DNA from 3 places in the Prochlorococcus sp. MIT 1342 genome. Region 3 is predicted to be linked to each of the others. Evidence: predicted binding sites of a transcription regulator. Region 3 holds the regulator's gene; each other region holds the start of a gene.
The links. Region 3 encodes NtcA, which controls nitrogen genes in cyanobacteria. Its sites were predicted from a motif close to GTANCNNNNGNTAC; they were not measured.

Region 1 (6,181 bases), 420 kb from region 3:
GACCAGTCCATGGCAGACCAATGTTTGCAGCATTCGGCAAAGCCCTTGCCCCCAGCTGCCTCACCTTCCTGAGCCAAGCGGCCATCGAAACAGATCTTCCCAACAAGCTGGGGCTGCAACGTGCCTGCATTCCCGTTCTGAACACCCGCACGATCGGCAAAGCAGAAATGCACAACAACAATTCACTACCAAAAGTAGAGGTAGATCCACAAACTTACGAGGTGTTCGCCGACGGCGATTTACTCACATGCGACCCCGCAGAAGAACTACCAATGGCCCAGCGATATCTCCTACTTTAAACGCTAAATCCAACATCTACCTTTAGGTTGCTAAGTCATAGATCAAGACTTGATCGGCATCACAACCTCAGCCGGCTGAGGAGCACACGCTGCAACCTGTTCATCAACTACTGTACCCACAATCACAATCGACGGCGCTGCAAACCCTTCGCTCTGCACCCTTTGAACCAACTGTTCCAAGGGTGCTTTGAGGTAGCGCTGACCTACGACAGTGCCCTGTTGAATGATTGCTGCGGACGTAGCTGGATCGAGGCCACCGGCAATCAACTCTTCGACGATATAAGCAAGGTTATGCAAACCCATATAAATAACCAGGCTGTCACTTGCGCTAGCAAGATCCTTCCAATTTACAGAAGGACGCTGTTTGTCGATCTTCTCGTGACCTGTCACAAAGGTGACAGAACTACCACCACAACGATGGGTCAGAGGAATACCCACATAGGCCGGCGCAGCCATCCCCGCTGTAATCCCAGGGACCACCTCCACCGATACCCCATGACTCTGCAAATAGGCGGCCTCCTCACCACCCCGCCCAAACAGAAAAGGATCACCACCTTTTAGGCGTACTACACAGGAATGACGCTGAGCCAATTCAACAAGCAACTCATTTGTCTTGGACTGTGGGACCCAATGACGTTCTCGACGTTTACCAACAAAATGCCGTTCACAAGACTCGGGTACTAACTCGAGTACTTCCTTAGGCACCAGAGCATCGTGAACCAAGGCTCCGCACTGGCGAAGCAGACGATAAGCCTTCAGTGTGAGCAAATCAGGATCACCAGGGCCTGCACCCACCAAATACACAGTGCCAAAGTCCAAGCAGCTCATGGCAATGCAGCCAGCAAATCAATCAAACCCAATCGAAATAACTCAATCTCAAGTAGGGAAGTCATCACCCCAGAATCGCGCAGCGTCTGCGTAATCTGGATTGGCGCCAAGGCAAGAAAAAGAGGCGTGGATGCCTCCTTCGCTGAAGCGACATCAGCATGCCAGTCGTCCCAGGAAAGCATGGGCAACGCCAGCCGCTGCTGCAGCAAACTCAAATAGCGATGAGCAACACCCTGGCGAAGGGGATGGTGAACCAAAACAAGAGAGCCATCACGACAATCCTGACGCTGCACCCACTGCTGTAACAATCGCCACCAAGAGGGCCAGGCACCCAAGAAAGGCACCAACCTGGTGTTCACACCCTGTTGCTGAAGTCGCTGACGAATCAACGGCACATCCTCTCGAACATGAGAACCAGGCAGCAACAACAAAGGAACCAGCCAAATAGGATCTGCACTCTGCTCATGGCGATCAGTAGCCGTTAAGGCCTCTACCAGCACAGGTGTGCCTCGACGTTGCGCGACCTCCAGAGCAAAAGAACGCACACAAGAAGGAACATACCCACCAGCACGGCCATGCACGATCAAACGCAAAGCGCGCTTACAACCAACCTGCTCATGCTTTCGTAACAACGGCCACGGATCTAAGACATCCGAAACTGGTGAAGTCATTCCAGTCTTAATAGTCAACTGCAACCATGGCATCCCGTCGCTATCGAACACAGTCGCAAACTCGGTTGAGGACGAGTGGTCGCCAAGGCAGACAGGATGCAACCCGCTCAAAACGCTTTAACAGTGACTTCGAAAGGGATTTAGCTGCCATGAACCGTGTGTGGAAAATGCTCAGACAAGGCACAATCCGTTGGCTGGGAGAGATAGGCCGCCAATACTGAAATCACTTAAAATTTATACACAGCAACCATAAAGAAGGAAACTTGTGCACCTAGATGTATCGATAAACACCAAACCTTGAATTTCACACAAATGCTCAGTTTTGTTCAATCTGATACCGCCAATACCCTCTTCATTGAGGCTTAATGACTCCATTCGCAGCGTGACCTGAATCCTCAACACCCCTGGCTCAGTCAAATCAGCCGGGCTCAGAATGTATACAAAGACACCAAATCTTGAATTTCACACAAATGCTCAGTTTTGTTCAATCTGATACCGCCAATGCCCTCTTCCATCAGGCTTAATGACTCCATTCGCAACTTACCCTTACTTCAATAATGGCAGAGTCTAAAAACCATGGGCATCCAATAAGCGAATAAAGTTTAAAAAACATGATCACTTCTTTTCAAGTTTAATTTCAACAAAATGTCATGGTTATTAGCTCTCCTGCTAAACAATTTCTCCAAGGGAAGAAGCTCAACAAAATTGAGCAAAATAAAGCTTTTAAAGATGGCTTAGATGTTGGTGATGAACTTGAAACCTTTGCTCAGGTTGGTTGGGAACAGGTCGATAAAACAGACCTCGAACTGCGCCTGAAATGGTATGGAATGTTCTGGCGACCCAAAACTCCTGGCAAGTTCATGCTACGGCTAAGGATACCCAATGGTGTTCTCAATAGCCACCAAATAAAAGTAGTGGCCTCAATTGTGGGTCGCTACGGAGAAGACGGCAGTTGCGACATCACAACACGCCAAAACCTACAGCTTCGTGGTGTTTTACTGAGTGATCTTCCCGAAATACTCAGACGTCTTGAAGAGGCAGGTCTCAACACAATCCAATCAGGTTTTGATAACCCACGCAATGTCACAGGAAATCCACTGGCTGGGATTGATCCTCTTGAAATTGTTGATACTCGCCCTTACACAACTGAACTACAAAATTTCCTCACGAATCAAGGAAAAGGAAACCATGAATTCTCCAACCTTCCCCGCAAATGGAATACGGCAGTTGCAGGGGCCCGCGATAATTTCCTGCTCCATAACGACATCATCTTCCATCCAGTGGAACACGATGGGGTGATGGGTTTCGGCGTCTGGCTCGGAGGGATCCTCTCCTCGCAGATGAATGACTATGCGCTGCCTTTAAATGCCTGGGTTAAACCCAATGAAATCTGTCGGCTCACCGGCACTATTCTAACGCTATGGCGAGATAACGGTGAGCGTAACAATCGCCCTAAGGGCAGGTTTCGCATGTACCTCGACAGCGTGGGCATCGAAGCGTTTCGCACCATGGTGGCGGAAAAATTTGGACCGCTAACTCCTGATCCCGGTTCTGTATTTGACGACAAGCCTCGCTCTTTTTACGGAATCCACCCTCAGAAACAAACAGGGCTTCACTACGCCGGCATGCATGTACCCGTTGGACGATTACGCGCAGAAGATCTTCAGGATCTTGCTAGCGCCAGTCTTAACTATGGCAGTGGTGAAATTCGTCTTACTGAAGACCAGAACATCATTTTGGTGGGGCTATCAACTACCAACCTCGACAAATTTCAAGCTGATCCACTGCTACAGCGTTTTCCACTTGAACCCGGTTCCTTTGCCGCCGGCACTGTCTCCTGCACAGGAAATACGTACTGCAGCTTCGCCCTTACAAACACCAAAGATCAGGCCATGGCAATGGCCCATGAACTGGATGCAGAACTCATCCTCCCTGAGGAAATAAAAGTCCATTGGACTGGCTGTCCCAACAGCTGTGGCCAGGCCTACATGGGCGCAATCGGCCTCACAGGAACCAAAGCCCGTGCACCGAACGGGGGCCAAGGCATGGTTGAGGCCTATGACCTCAGCCTTGAAGGCCGGCAAGGGCCGGATGCCCGAATCGGGACACTGCATCGCAAAGGCATTCCTGGCAGCGAACTGAAAGACGTGCTGCGGGAATTACTGATCGAACGCTTCGGTGCTCAACCTCGTAGCCAACCGAAGCAGAACAGCGACCCTTTCTCCAACTTCATGAACTGGTTCAGCAATTTAGGCGAAAACAGCAGCCCATCCCCTTGAGCTGCGATCGCTAAACCACCGTTCTTAAATCAATCACCTATCAAGCCCCACCATGCAATCGACTTCCCAAGCACGTGATCTTTTCTCTCGCTTTGTCAACTGGTTAAGCAACAGCGGTAGCGACAAGCCTGCAATCAATCAAAAAGAAGGTGGCCGAGATGTCTTCTCACGCCTGATGAACACCATCAGTGGCTAAAAATCCTCCTCTCGTTAAACCTACGCATCTACCAACATGAGCGCCACGGCGTCACAAATGGACTACGTCCTACCTAACGAACTTGTCGACGGCATGATTACCGCCGGCGGCAAAAAAGCCACTGTCAGCGTCAAGAACTTGCTGGTGCGTGGCTTCTATTCCGGGGCCATTCTCGGCCTTGCTGTGATCCTTGCACTCACAGTTGGTCTCAAGAGTGGTCAACCATGGTTGGGATCCCTGCTCTTCCCCTTCGGCTTTGCCAGCATCGTGCTATTCGGCATGGAACTGGTCACCGGTAACTTCGCTCTGCTGCCTATGGCCACATGGGCCGGCAAGAGCACCTGGGGAGCCACCTTCCGCAACTGGGGTTGGGTCTGGCTCGGCAACTGGATCGGCACTGCTGTGGTTGCCCTATTGATGGCAATCAGCCTGACCAGCGGTGGCACCGTGGATCCCGCCTCCGCTGCCGATGGTGGCGGCATGTGGCAACAGGTAGCAGCGAAGATCATTGCCCTCAACAAAACCAACGTTGTTACCAAATACGAGAACCTTCAATCCCTTGGCTTCTTCTTGGCCTTCCTGCGCGGATTGATCGCGAACTGGTTGGTTTGTCTGGGTGTGACCATGGCCCTAGTTAGTAAGAGCGTACCTGGCAAAATTTTGGCCTGCTGGCTGCCGATCACAGCATTCCAAACCATGGGAATGGAGCACATCGTGGTGAACATGTTCCTGCACACCGCCGGACCCATGCTTGGTTCAGGCGTTTCCTTTGGCCAGGTAATCGTTTGGAACTTCATTCCAGTCACCCTCGGCAACATCATTGGCGGGATGGTGTTTATCGGCATGCTCTTCTACAGCACCCATCGCACCCAAATGAGCAACGTACTGCCTACGGTTCACGATGAGAAGCTGGAACGTGAACTCGCCGCCGAACTAGGGGCACGCTGATCTAGAACATTCATGAGCTTCGATGAAGCCGTTCTCTGGGAACGTCTCAATAAAGTAGGTAAGGCTCCTCTAGAACCAGACTGGCTGGGGAATGTTTACTGCCCCAGCCTTTCTGCTGATCTACGTAAAGCCTTAGCCGAAAGACTGGGCTTGCTTGGTGATGATGGCTGGGGAATATTAAAAACCCTGCTTAAGCAACATGGTAAGCAGTCTGAACTCATCCATGCAGCTGGCCTCTGCCATCAACCTGAGGCTCGAGACTGGCTCATCCAACAACTTGGTGATCAAGAAGAACTGGAGCTCGAGGTACTGCAAGCAATGGCCTGCTGGGGAGCAATCGTGCCAACTTTGCTGATAAAAAGGATTTTCAGAGAACCTTCCCAAGCAATGCGCATGGCTGGTCTGGAGTTGTTGAACTTCAAGGCATACCAACTCAGCGATGACGAGCTGCTGAACCTCCTTGACGACCTCCTCAACGACATACGCGATCCAGTGGTGTTAAGCACCATTCGAATTCTGCAGCGACGCGATGGTGTCGACATCAGCAACCGCATTGCCGAAGTGGCAAGAAAAGGTTCCGAAGCGACAACACGAGCAGCATTACTAGCCCTGGGCTGCATCGGCACATCCAGCAGTCAATCAAACCTGTTCAAGCTCAGCCAAAGTCTGCCGACTGATCTCCATCGAGACCTAGCCAAAAAACAACTTGCTCAGCAATACAGATCATGGCAATGAATCCATAGCCAACGGATACGCAAAAATGGGTTATTGAATCAAAAAGAGGATGATGGCAATAAAGGAAAACTGCAATCCAAGCAAAAGCAATCGTATCTGATGATTCATTTCATTGACACCAATCAACTACTGAAAAGCAGAACTACGGTGCCAAAAAACTCTTACTCTTAGATGAATCTTCTATGCAAGATGCATGTCAAACCCTTGCAATCAAAAGCCCGCTAA
Region 2 (6,181 bases), 420 kb from region 3:
GCTGCATGAATGCAGAGCCCACCTGCTGTCCAAAAAGCTCTGTGACATCGGTCTTAAGACCGTTGGTGCCATTGATCAGTTTCTGCTGTCCGTTGAAGAAATTAAAGAAAACCAGCAAGGCGGCCTGGGTAAGAATCGAAAAATAAACTCCCTTGATCCGGTTGCGGAACACCAAGTTGCCTAACAGCGCGGCAAGCAGTGCAGGGATCAACCAGATGGCAATCAGCGTGAACCAAGGCGAATGAAACGGCTGCCAAAATCCAGGCAATTGATCCACCCCATAAAGGCCGAAGAACTCTGGAATCCCGTTGGGTTGTTCGCTCGAGCTGTTGAGCTGAAGGTACATTGCGGCTGCGTAACCACCGAGCGCAAAGAAAATGCCCTGACCCAAACTCAATAAGCCTGTAAAACCCCAAATCAAATCGATGCCGAGGGCCACGATCGAGAGAGAGAGAAAACGACCGAGCAGGTTGAGCCCAAATACCGACACCACTGCAGGCGCCGCCACAATCGCAGCAATGATCAAGACCCAGACAATCACTAGGGGCCAACGGCGTTGTTGAAACGCTTGCAACATCGATTTAAGCCTCCACCATGCGTCCCCTCTGGGGAAACAGACCAGCAGGTCGGAACTGCAGGAACACCACAATCAGCGCAAACACCATCACCTGGGCCATGCTCGTGGTAGCAAAAAAATCAACCACGCTCGCCAAAGGCGCAGGCATCGAAGGCCAGATACTAAGCAAACGGCCAGCCCCGATCAGGTCTGTTAGCACCCCAATAGCAAAGGAGGCCAACACGGTGCCGAACAGATTTCCCACACCTCCAAGCACTACCACCATGAAGCAACCAACGATATAAGAAGTGCCGACGTTGGGTCCCACGGATCCCAACAAAGACACCGCTACCCCAGCGATGCCAGCCAAACCGGAGCCGATACCAAAGGTAAGCACATCCACAGTATCGGTTGAGATGCCAAGGCAATCACTCATGGAACGATTCTGAGTCACTGCCCTGATGCGCATCCCCCACACACTGCGATTCAAGAACCAGGTGATACCGAGTACAGCGAGGATCGTGATCACAATGATCACCAAGCGTGGTACGGGGAAGGTCATGCCCGACAGTTCAATCCCCCCACGCATCCACTTAGGTGCCGTGACATCGACATTGCGAGAGGTCGCACGAGCGATGCGACTGATCTGAGAGGCCAAACCACCCGCAAGTAACACCCCAGCCAGAGCCGACACAAGCCAGCTTCCAGCACGCACCAGGCGGGCCCGCGGCCCCTGCAAAAGCTTGTCAGGAAGAATGATCGGCAGACTGAAGCCAAGCACTAACGCCAGCACCAAGCCAGCCGCATAAGCCAATGGAAAACTGCGCACAAACTGCTGCAGAATCAGGCTAACGCCCCATGTCGCCAACAATGTCTCCAACGGGTTGCCGTAGAGACGACGAATCACGGTGCGTTCTAGCAAGATACCAACCACACCACTAACGATGAAGGCCAGAGGAATCGCCACCAACACATAAGCGTTGTAGAAAGGCTGCAGAGCAGGCAGCTTGAAGATCAGCTGTACCACATAAGTGGTGTAGGCCCCGAGCATGATCAACTCGCCATGGGCGAGGTTAATGACACCCATCAGGCCGAAGACTATCGCCAGTCCGAGGGCAGCAACCAGCAGCACCGAGCCGATGGCCACACCATTGAAAAGACTTTCAAGAAGCAGTTGCACGGGCGAAGATCAGAGACCGGAAAAACGACGAAAGGAGGAGCCCGTTTCCGGACTCCTCCCAAACAATGCCAAAGCGGAGAAACGCCTTGGCGAGGCAATCAAAGCTTGTACTTCTCGCCTTTGTTGGCATCAGTCCAGTCGCAAGCATAGCCCTTAGAACTGGGCTCGAACTGGTTCCAAGCCTGTGGAGCCACAGGGCCGTCGGTCTCTTCGAGAATCTCGAACTGACCATCTTTGGTGATCTTGCCAATACGTACAGTCTGGGACAGGTGATGGTTTGGCATCACTTTCACAGGACCCTGAGGCGCATCAAACTCAATTCCGATCAAAGCTTCACGTACCTTGTCGTCATCAAAGCTATTGGCCTTCTCTACCGCAGCTTTCCACAGATACACCATGTTGTAAGCCGACTCCTGAGGGTCAGCAACCTGACGATCATTGCCATATTTGGCCTTGAAGTCAGATGCAAACTTCTTCGAAGCAGGCGTATCAATCGACATCATGTAATTCCAAGCCCCATAGTGTCCCTCAAGGAACTCAGGCCCGATCGTGCTGATCTCTTCTTCCGCGATGGAATAGCTCATCACGTAGTAGCCATTGTCAGGAGTAAGTCCGGCATCCTGAATTTGCTTAAAGAAAGCGACATTCTGGTCACCATTGAGGGTGTTGATGATCACACCACCATCAGGCAATGCCTTCTTGATCTTGGCAATGATCGGCGCCACTTCAGTGTTGCCGAGTGGCAAATAATCCTCTCCAACCACTTTCCCACCAAGAGCTTTGACCTGCTCCTTAGTGATGGTATTGGAGGTGCGAGGGAAAACGTAATCAGAACCTACAAGGAAGAAGGGCTTGCCAGCAGCGGGCGACTTCTCGAACATGAACTTGGTTGCAGGCTCCGACTGCTGATTCGGAGTCGCACCTGTGTAGAAGATGTTATTGGAACACTCCTGGCCCTCGTACTGAATCGGGTAATAGAGGAATGCATTCTTCGATTCGTAAACCGGCAGCATCGCCTTACGGCTTGCGGAAGTCCAACCACCAAAGACAACAGGAACACTATCTTGATCGATCAACTTCTTGGACTTCTCAGCGAAGGTTGGCCAATCAGAAGCGCCATCTTCAACGATGTAGTCGATCTTGTATTTCTTGCCATCAACTTCAACACCACCGGCAGCGTTGATCTCTTCAATCGCCATTTTCTCGGTGTCCACAAGGGTGGACTCCGAGATGGCCATGGTGCCACTTAAGGAATGGAGGATACCAACCGTGACCGTGTCGTCGAAATCGGTATTAGCGGTTTTATCACTACCACCACCGCAAGCCGTAATGCTGACACCAACGGCGGTTGCGGCGAAGCCAGCCACAAGGCGCTTTGAGAATGAAACGTTCATTGAAACCGTAGATAGGCAGAATATGGAGCACGCCTATTCGGGCGGCCTGGGGAACGTAAAGATCAGCCAGGCATGATTCTGTAGTGAATGATACAAAGCCCTTTGCGCTGATCATTGCTAAGGGCGATTTGGTAGCTGTTGCAACAAAAATTGCAGCACGCTCTCCAAGCCATCTCCGCTCCGCAAGTTGGTGAAGCACCAAGGACGCTCTCCCCGCATCCGCGTCGTATCGCGCTTCATCACTTCCAAATCGGCCCCGACATGGACAGCGAGATCAATCTTGTTGATCACCAATAAATCCGAGCGTGTAATCCCAGGGCCCCCCTTGCGAGGGATCTTGTCGCCAGCCGCCACATCAATCACATAGATGCAAAGGTCCACCAATTCTGGACTGAAGCTGGCGGCAAGATTATCGCCACCACTCTCAACAAGCACAACATCAAGATCTGGAAAATTTCGCTCCAGATCTTCTACGGCCGCGCGATTAATCGAACAATCCTCACGAATAGCAGTATGAGGACAACCGCCTGTTTCCACTCCGCGAATACGCTCTGGCTCAAGAGCTCCAACACGCGTCAAGAACTCTGCATCTTCCTGGGTATAGATGTCGTTGGTGACAACTGCCAATTGCAACTGATCTCGTAGACGGCGACACATTGCCTCCACTAGTGCTGTCTTACCCGAACCCACCGGGCCAGCCACACCTAAACGCAGTTTGCTACTCATCAGCTCCGGAATAATCGGGAATACAGCTCAGCATGTGAGAGCTGTGCAATAGCAGAACCCACTCCTCCGCACCAAAGCTGCTTTGGATCCACATCAAGCAAGCTACGGGCCTGCATTTCAATCAGCGGCTGAAGCTGACGCTGCAACCGTTGTGCCTCAGTTGGCCCAAGCGGAACAAGACGCACGGCCGCACTGAGCTGATTAGCCACCCAGCCAAACAAGTAACCCTGCACAACCTCCAAAGGCGTTATCTCCCAAGACAAACCAGCCCAAGCCCAAGCCACTGGCCAACCAAAATCCACTCCTCCATCAGGGAGAGGATGACCCAGGTCAGCTAATAACTGCAAAAGAGAGCGACCCATCTGCTGTTGCTGCGCTCTTACTTCAGCCGCATCTCGCAGTGCAATCAACCATTGAGCCCAATCGCGCACGTCAGTGCCATGCTCAACTTTGCCCTTCTCAGCACTCACCTTCCATTGGCTGAGGGAATGACGCAGCGGGCGCAAAGCAGCAGCTTCGATCATGACTTGCCCGCGACTGAGCTCCGCCTCCAACCAACTTGCCAAAGTTGCTCGATCCTGAAGCTGATCTCGCTGCACCAGCAGTTCCAAACCCTCCGAATAACTGAACGCACCCACCGGCAAAGCCGGGCTAACAAGCTGAAGCAAAGCGAGACTGCTCATCAGTGATGACGTTGTTGCTGCCCATCAATGGGCTGGTGATCATGGCTATGGACGCCTTGATAGGCCCCAGGCTCCGGATAAAAAGGCTCCATCAGAGACTCCAAAGCCAAGCCACGCACCCGCAGCAGATCGGCTAAGACAGGATCATCTAGCAAACGCAGCTGCTGCGTGCGTAGCTCTAGTGCCACGTGACGATTACCCAAGTGATAAGCCGCCTCAAGCAAAGCCAGTTCTGAAGGAGCCCTAACCACCAACAGTTTCTCAGGAGCAGCGACCACCCTCACCAAAACAGGACCTTCCGCCGCAGCCAAACTTTCTCCAGGCTGCAATGGGCCCTGCCGCGGCAATTGCAATAAGACGGACTGACCACAAGCCGTGCATCGCAGCCCTCGCAAACGTGTGCGTTCTTCAGCAGTAAGAGGCAATTCCATACAAGCCTCAACCCCAACAGCACCAAGCCTGCGGGTGAGCACCGGAACAGTATCGAGAGAAGGAAAATCGACCAAGCTCATGACCATAAGCCTGCCAAACGGCAACTGCTCCATCCGTGAGTGTTGCTAAAGAGTTAAACCGTGCTCGATCACAGCGTGCTCCGATGACTGGCGATAGACCCTGGCACGGCCAATGTTCCCTGCAACTGATCAGCAAAACTGCGACAGACGATCTTCAATCCCGGCTCACCGTGCATCAGAGCCAATGCACGGCTCCATTCAAGATTCAGCGTGCCAATCTTGATCACGACGGCCGCTGTCAACTGCCCTTACTTCACACCGCAGGGGGTTTAGTCGGAGGAGATCAGCTCAGTGTGAATGTCAAAGCTGGAGCAGACAGCCGCGGCCTGGTCACGAGTGTGGCTGCCCAGAAGGTCTATGGCTCCGTGGGCCGCTCCAAACAACACCCCAAAGGCCGCTGGGCAAGTCAAGAGTGTCACTTCGAACTAGAAACCAATGCTGATCTGGAATGGTTACCCCAAGAGCTCGTGGTTTTTCAAGGAGGCCTCTATAAGCAACGGATGCAAGTCGAACTGCAACCAAAAGCCAGTTTTCTCTGCGCCGAAGTGGTGCGCCTAGGTCGCACAGCTGCTGGAGAAACACTGAACGAAGGCGCCTGGAGGTCAAGCCTGGAGATCTGCCGACAAACCCCGATTGGCCGTCAATGGGAACTAGTCGATCAACTCGAGCTCAACAGCGAAGTGCTGCAGAGTGTGCACGGCATGGGGACACAGCCCGTGTTCGGATCTTTTGTTTGGGCCGCACCGCATCCTCTGACTGCCGACGTGATGGAGATACTTCTGCGGAACTGTCGAACAGATCGCGCAAACCTAGAAGGTTCCATGGCTTGTGGTGGTCTCGATCAAGGCTTAGTGGCCCGATATATAGGGCCATCAAGCCAAGCCGCGCGCCAATGGTTTTCCCGCCTCTGGGCCCGCACACGCCAGCTACGGCGGCTCAGCACTCCTCAACCTCCACGAGAATGGCCCCTGCAAGAAGAGGGAACGTTCTCAAACGAAAGGTTCACAAAGGACCATCAATCGCCTTCTGCCTCGCCACACTGAAATGAAATCCTGGCTTCCATGCACCTCAGCCCCCAGGAAAAAGACAAACTCCTGATCGTCACCGCTGCCCTGCTTGCAGAACGACGC
Region 3 (6,181 bases):
ACCTGGCGCGCCCAGGCACGCCTTGGTCGAGCTGGCCTTCCTGCACTGCAAGGGCAACCCGTATCAATTTCGAACACTGAGCTCCCATCCTGGACCCCACTAGGCAGTGGAGAAAAGCTTGTAGAAGAACTCTGGCGACTTGGTCTCGCAATGGAGGCCTGGGAAACGTGGCGGACTCTGAGGGTTGAAGTCGATCGCGCACAACATGATCCCAACACCAGGATGGTGGAAGGGCGGCTCAGGATGGCCGTCGGCGATAACTGGACGGGGCTAAGTCAGCTCTGGCGAACAAGCCTGCGACTCGTAGGAGAGGACTGCCACACACGCCAACTGCTCCATCACAGCCAACATCCATATCGCTTTTGGCCTGAGATCAAAAAAGCGAGTCACCGCAGTGACGTCCGAGCTGAACTATTGCTGGCCATAGCAAAGCAAGAATCACGCTTCTCGCCAGGCGTGGAGTCTCCAGTAGGCGCAATAGGGCTGATGCAACTGATGCCGGAAACAGCGGCAGAACTCAGCGATAGCCCTCTGAACAAGCAAGTGCTGTCCACTCCTGAAACCAATATTGAACTTGGGGCCCGTTACCTAGCAATGCTGCTGAAGCAATGGCAAGGCAATCCATGGCTGGCAGTGGGCAGTTACAACGCAGGGCCCGCTGCAGTAGCCGACTGGCTAACCCCAGAACTGGCTGCGGACCCTGAGCTCTGGGTAGAACGAATCCCTTACCCAGAGACACGCCTGTATACAAAAAAGGTTCTCGGCAACCTCTGGAGCTATTTAGGCCTATCAAGCAAAAAGCTTTGCGAGACTGGGATGTAAAGGCATAGAGATCTGCTGGCCAATCCATATCCCGCCAAGCAAAATCAACCCCAGAGCAATCGCCATCACAACCGGTGGTGGAACCACACGAATGCGAGTGAGATCCAAGCGCGCAAGCAATATCGCAGAAGCAAGGATGAGAACATCCGCAAGCAGGCTCAAGTGCAGTAGGTACAGGCCAGCGGTGATCACCAACAACAAAACCACCAGCAAACTGATTGCACGACTGGCAGCCATCAGCAAGGAGACCTGACGCAAGATCAGATCCGGCATCGTGCAAATCACGACCAACACGACCGCCTGAAGGAGCTCAACAACCCAGAAGAGCTCAACATCAATACCGAGGCTGTCTATCTGCTCAGACTGAAGCAACGACCAATGGTTGCCCATAACGACCGCCACCCCAAAGAGCAATAGCAACGAGGGGGCACGAAAGGGCACAACGAGGAGACGCAGCATCAGCCTCAACGAATGGTGAAAAGACGCTTCACTTCTGAACAGTTAGCCCATTGAAGCGAGCAACAACAACAAAACAGACCTGCCAAAGTGCATCGAGAATCTTGCCCAATCATGACCGGAAGTTCCCCGTCTTCCACTCTCGGCCAAGGCCAAAGGTTGATCCTGCTATTCACAGCATTGGGATTAGCAGTCGTTCTTTTCCTGCTGCGGGGCGGCCTCAATGCTGAGGCACCGCTCGAGCAACTGGCACGGCGCTCCCTCGACCCAGATGTCGCACTCACCAATGGTCGACCGACCGTGATCGAATTTTATGCTGACTGGTGTCAAGCCTGTCGTGAAATGGCCCCAGCCATGCTCACAACGGAACGTGAAAGGGAAAACCAGCTCGACGTTGTGCTGGTAAACGTCGACAACCCCCGCTGGCAAGACCTTGTCGATCGCTACGACGTCAACGGCATTCCCCAGCTGAACTTCTTCGATAACAAAGGCAAACTGCAGGGTCTCTCACTGGGTGCACGCACTAAAGAACAACTACAGCAATTAACTGACGCTCTGATTCAAAACCAACCACTCCCCAAGTTCGCCGGTGTAGGCGCTATCAGCAACCTGAATGCATCACAAGAACGAACAGACAAGCAAAAAGATTTAGAGGCTATTGGGCCAATGAGCCATGGCTAATCAATCAATCAATTAATTAATCAATTACGATGAGCCATTACATAAGCCACCCTTTAATATGATTTTAGCTCAAATAGGTTAAGAAAAATATCCACACGGCCCGCCACGCACCACTCCTATCAACCTTGCCTGTGGCGACAATCGAGCCAAAAAGATATCAAAATTTCCTTACTAAACTCTAGTATTATTACTGCTTGCCCTTAGCTTCCTCGCTCACCATTTGAGCGATTAGCCACTCCAATCGGACCTCTTTTTACCCACAGCCTCTATTATTTTCTAAGGCCAGACAAAAGCAAAATCCCTATTGCAAGATGAATAAATACTCCTGGCCACAAAAGAACACCAATTAAATCTTGGCTCACACCAATAGACGCTAACAAAAGGCCAACAGCAATATTATAATAACAAAGAGATCTTCTCGGATTTTGCATCGGCGCATGGCTTGAAACTTCCCAGCACGCCCCGCCAAGAGCAATGATTGCCAATGCAAATAATCTTGCAATACCTACCAGTTCAGTGACTAGCGTATAACCAAAAAGTAGTGAACAAAATTTAACAGGCAGAACAAGAGCAAAAATCCCACCAAGAATTTCAAAGCCCGCAGAAAACCTGAACAGCAAAGAAGTCCGTCTCATGGAATTAAGTTGCAAAAAATCTCATCTTTAACCTTGAAGCAGGCTAATACTGAACGCCAAAACTCCTACACAAGCAGCGAGAACGACAGCACTAACCCAAAAGACAAAAGAGTTGCCAAACTGTCCCCATCCACCAAGATAATCACCTGAGGTATTAACTTCCACCTCAGGAGGTGCGGATTTTGGCTGCTTGTCTGACATACGTGGGGGATGAGATCAGTGGCTTCACTCTATCAATGTCTACAAAATCAAAAAGATCTGTTGAGAGCAGACATGCATTCAACAGATCTTTTTCTTTCAAATCCTGGCGAGAGTGACGCGTTCTGGCTGATGTTGATATTTACCCTGGCGATCGCTGTAGGTGGTATCGCAGGGATCACCCTCGAAGAAAAGAAGCTGACAAATGCCTTCATTGGCATAGATACGGCAATCAGCTCCAGAACTATTGCTGAATTCAAGCGTGAGATGCCCTTCCCAACTGGCTTCGGCGGGAGTCGTATTAACGATGATGCCAAGGCGGGCATAGGTACTCTTACCTAAGCAAATGACAGTGATATTTGATGGCACCTTCATCTTCTCCAGCGCCACACCGAGACCATAAGAATGAGCCGGCAGGATGAAATACTCGCCATCCTCGTCCTGATGCAAAGGGGTGGATTCGAGATTTGCAGGATTAAATCGCTTCGGATTCATCACCGTGCCTGGTACATGGCGAAAGATCAAAAACTCCTTCGCAGAGAGCCTTAGGTCATAACCAAAGGAAGAACAGCCAAAGCTCAGTACAGGCCGTTGATGCTGCTCAGGATCAAGATGTCGAATCAGTCCGGCTTGAAAGGGTTCAAGCATCCCTGCTGCGGCCTGTTCGGTGATCCAACGATCGTTTTTAAGCATTAGAAACCACGACGCAACTCAGTGACCTGATCAGCCATTGCCATCAGGATCGATGGCATGACTGAGCCAGTCAAGATGACATCCATCGACCCGGGGCGCTGTTCCAGAGTTGATAACACATCAGCCTCATCGAGATAACCAAGAGCAATCGCCAGACCAACCTCATCCAACACCATTTGATCCAAATCACTCGCCAAGATGCGATCCCGACATTCCTGCCAAATGGCCTCCACGGCCTCAGGCGCGCTGGAGTCAACGGCAAGCGTTGAAGCAGGCTCAGATAGACAGCCAGGAACCGCCGGGCGCAGCCACTCAAGTCGCCCACATAGGCGCACACGTCCATCTGGGCCTTGATCTACTCCTCCCTTGAGGAACTGAGCAACCAACACACGACTTCCCAGCCCAGCCGCTCTTAACGCCTGACTCAAGACAACAGAAAAACTGCCTCGATAGGGGGCTGTATAAACCTGAAGCTGCCCTTCAGGAGCTACCAGATGCAGCAAACGCCTATCAGCAACTACTGCCAAAGACCGACTCCCATCACTCTCCTGCGAGCGATGGTCCGTCATGCACGGATCCACGGAGCGATGACTAGGGCTCAGGCTGGCAGTCATAAAAGTCTCAATCGCCCCGACAAAACCAGCAGAAATCAAATGTAGCGGTGGGAAGCTGCTTAACAAGGCTCTTGACACTATCCATGGTGTAAAAGCACCTGTTTCTGCCAGGCTCAGTTCATCTCAACCACCAACAGCAAGATGCTCACATCCCCCCAGCCACGTGCTGACGGCCGCCTTGCTGACGTGCTGCGGCCCCTTCAGATCACATGGGACCCAATGGGCTTTGCCCTCAGTTCCTTAATCATCCGCACTGGTCGCACCGCAGTGCTCTGCAGTGTTTGCGTTGAAGAAGGTGTACCCCGCTGGCGCAAAGGCCAAGGCAAAGGCTGGCTCAGCGCCGAGTACCGCCTTCTGCCTGGGTCGACACCGCAAAGACAGAACCGTGAACTGCTCAAGCTTTCCGGACGCACTCAAGAAATTCAACGCCTCATTGGCCGCAGCCTGCGCGCCGTGATCGACATGGCCGCTCTTGGGGAAACCACCCTGCGAATTGATTGTGACGTCATTCAGGCCGATGCCGGCACACGTACAGCCTCCATCACCGGCGCTTGGATTGCCTTAAAACGAGGCTGCGATCGCTTGCTGGAACAAGGGCTGCTCACGCATCAACCCGTCATCGAGCAAGTTGCTGCAGTATCCGTTGGTTTAGTGGAGAGTTATCCCCTTCTCGACCTCGACTACAGCGAAGACTCCAGGGCTGATGTGGATCTAAACGTGGTAATGGGCTCCAATGGGCACCTATTGGAGCTGCAGGGCACCGCTGAAGGGGCTCCATTCAGCAGGAATCAACTCAACGACTTGCTGAATCTGGCAGAACCCGGCCTGCAACATCTACAAGCCTTCCAACGTTCGCAATTAATGCAAGAAGACTAAAAACCGTCACCATTGCTACATGGTGGTGGAGGTCCACTCCCTAACTTCATATTTCTGCCGTTTGCTGCGCAGCCATGGCCGGCGTCATCCGCGGCTTCAGCCGTTACGCCCAGCAACCCTATGTTCAAGGGTCAGGAAGTATGGCCAACTCGCCTGCTCCACCCCAGAAAACCCTGCTGGAAGTCATCCGTGAACTGGATGGCGCCAGCAACGAAATGGTGGAGCGCTCCAAAACCATCTTCTTTCCTGGCGATCCTGCCGAAAAGGTTTATCTCATTCGACGCGGCGCCGTTCGGCTATCTCGGGTCTATGAATCTGGTGAAGAGATCACCGTGGCATTGCTGCGTGAAAACAGCCTATTTGGAGTGCTCTCTCTACTCACAGGCCATCGCTCGGACCGTTTTTATCACTCCGTAGCCTTCACCCGAGTGGAAATGATCACAGCGCCAGCCACCTCAGTTCGCCAAGCGATCGAAAACGACACCAGCGTGGGGTTACTTCTGCTGCAGGGTCTCTCAAGTCGGATCTTGCAAACCGAGACCATGATCGAGACCCTCACTCACCGCGACATGTCATCAAGGCTTGTGAGTTTCCTGCTAGTCCTCTGCCGGGATTTCGGGGTTCCAGGGGAACAAGGAATCACCATTGACCTACGCCTCTCACATCAGTCCATCGCTGAAGCAATCGGCTCGACTCGCGTCACCATTACTCGCCTGTTGGGAGACCTGCGCAATTCAGGTCTAGTGCAAATCGATCGCAAGAAAATCACCGTTCTTGATCCGATTGCCCTTGCTAAAAAATTCAACTGATCCCCGTCCCAGTCCAGGATGGTGAAACGGGTTGACACTATTCCTGATCCCACCCGCCCATTTTCGTGACCGGCTGGCTGCTGATCCTCTCCCTACTCGTCCTCGGTGGTGTGCTCTCCACCCTCGGCGATCGACTTGGCAGCCGTGTAGGCAAAGCAAGGCTGAGCCTGTTCAATCTCAGACCGCGAAGGACAGCCGTCTTCATCACCGTTCTCACTGGCAGCCTGATTAGCGCCCTGTCCCTAGGACTGATGCTGCTGGTCAGTCGACAACTGCGAGTAGGACTTTTTGAACTGGATGACCTTCAGGCCAAACTCCAACAAAGTCGTGATGCCCTCAATTCAAGTCGGTTGGCCCAGTTCAATGCCGAGCTTGATCTCAAGCAGGCCAGGTCGGA

Region 1: a site for NtcA is predicted at 2,076-2,089, ahead of SIB79_RS11575 (CbiX/SirB N-terminal domain-containing protein). Genes of this name have one in related genera too.
Region 2: a site for NtcA is predicted at 3,211-3,224, ahead of urtA (urea ABC transporter substrate-binding protein). Genes of this name have one in related genera too.

What each region holds. Positions count from the first base shown of each region.
Region 1 covers NZ_CP138957.1:2,261,701-2,267,881, forward strand. Annotated here, with positions in the region: gene ureC (urease subunit alpha) at 1-299, shown strand, start outside; gene cobA (uroporphyrinogen-III C-methyltransferase) at 342-1,127, opposite strand; gene SIB79_RS11575 (CbiX/SirB N-terminal domain-containing protein) at 1,124-1,909, opposite strand; gene SIB79_RS11580 (ferredoxin--nitrite reductase) at 2,449-4,077, shown strand; gene SIB79_RS11585 (hypothetical protein) at 4,130-4,273, shown strand; gene SIB79_RS11590 (formate/nitrite transporter family protein) at 4,331-5,221, shown strand; gene SIB79_RS11595 (hypothetical protein) at 5,234-5,956, shown strand.
Region 2 covers NZ_CP138957.1:2,253,497-2,259,677, forward strand. Annotated here, with positions in the region: gene urtC (urea ABC transporter permease subunit UrtC) at 1-577, opposite strand, end outside; gene SIB79_RS11525 (ABC transporter permease subunit) at 582-1,736, opposite strand; gene urtA (urea ABC transporter substrate-binding protein) at 1,835-3,130, opposite strand; gene ureG (urease accessory protein UreG) at 3,248-3,856, opposite strand; gene SIB79_RS11540 (urease accessory protein UreF) at 3,856-4,539, opposite strand; gene ureE (urease accessory protein UreE) at 4,539-5,051, opposite strand; gene SIB79_RS11550 (urease accessory protein UreD) at 5,135-6,094, shown strand; gene SIB79_RS11555 (urease subunit gamma) at 6,113-6,181, shown strand, end outside.
Region 3 covers NZ_CP138957.1:1,838,437-1,844,617, forward strand. Annotated here, with positions in the region: gene SIB79_RS09500 (transglycosylase SLT domain-containing protein) at 1-822, shown strand, start outside; gene SIB79_RS09505 (hypothetical protein) at 790-1,281, opposite strand; gene SIB79_RS09510 (thioredoxin family protein) at 1,393-1,959, shown strand; gene SIB79_RS09515 (hypothetical protein) at 2,229-2,594, opposite strand; gene SIB79_RS09520 (hypothetical protein) at 2,622-2,795, opposite strand; gene dcd (dCTP deaminase) at 2,892-3,485, opposite strand; gene SIB79_RS09530 (cob(I)yrinic acid a,c-diamide adenosyltransferase) at 3,485-4,099, opposite strand; gene rph (ribonuclease PH) at 4,241-4,975, shown strand; gene ntcA (global nitrogen regulator NtcA) at 5,050-5,784, shown strand; gene SIB79_RS09545 (DUF3084 domain-containing protein) at 5,850-6,181, shown strand, end outside.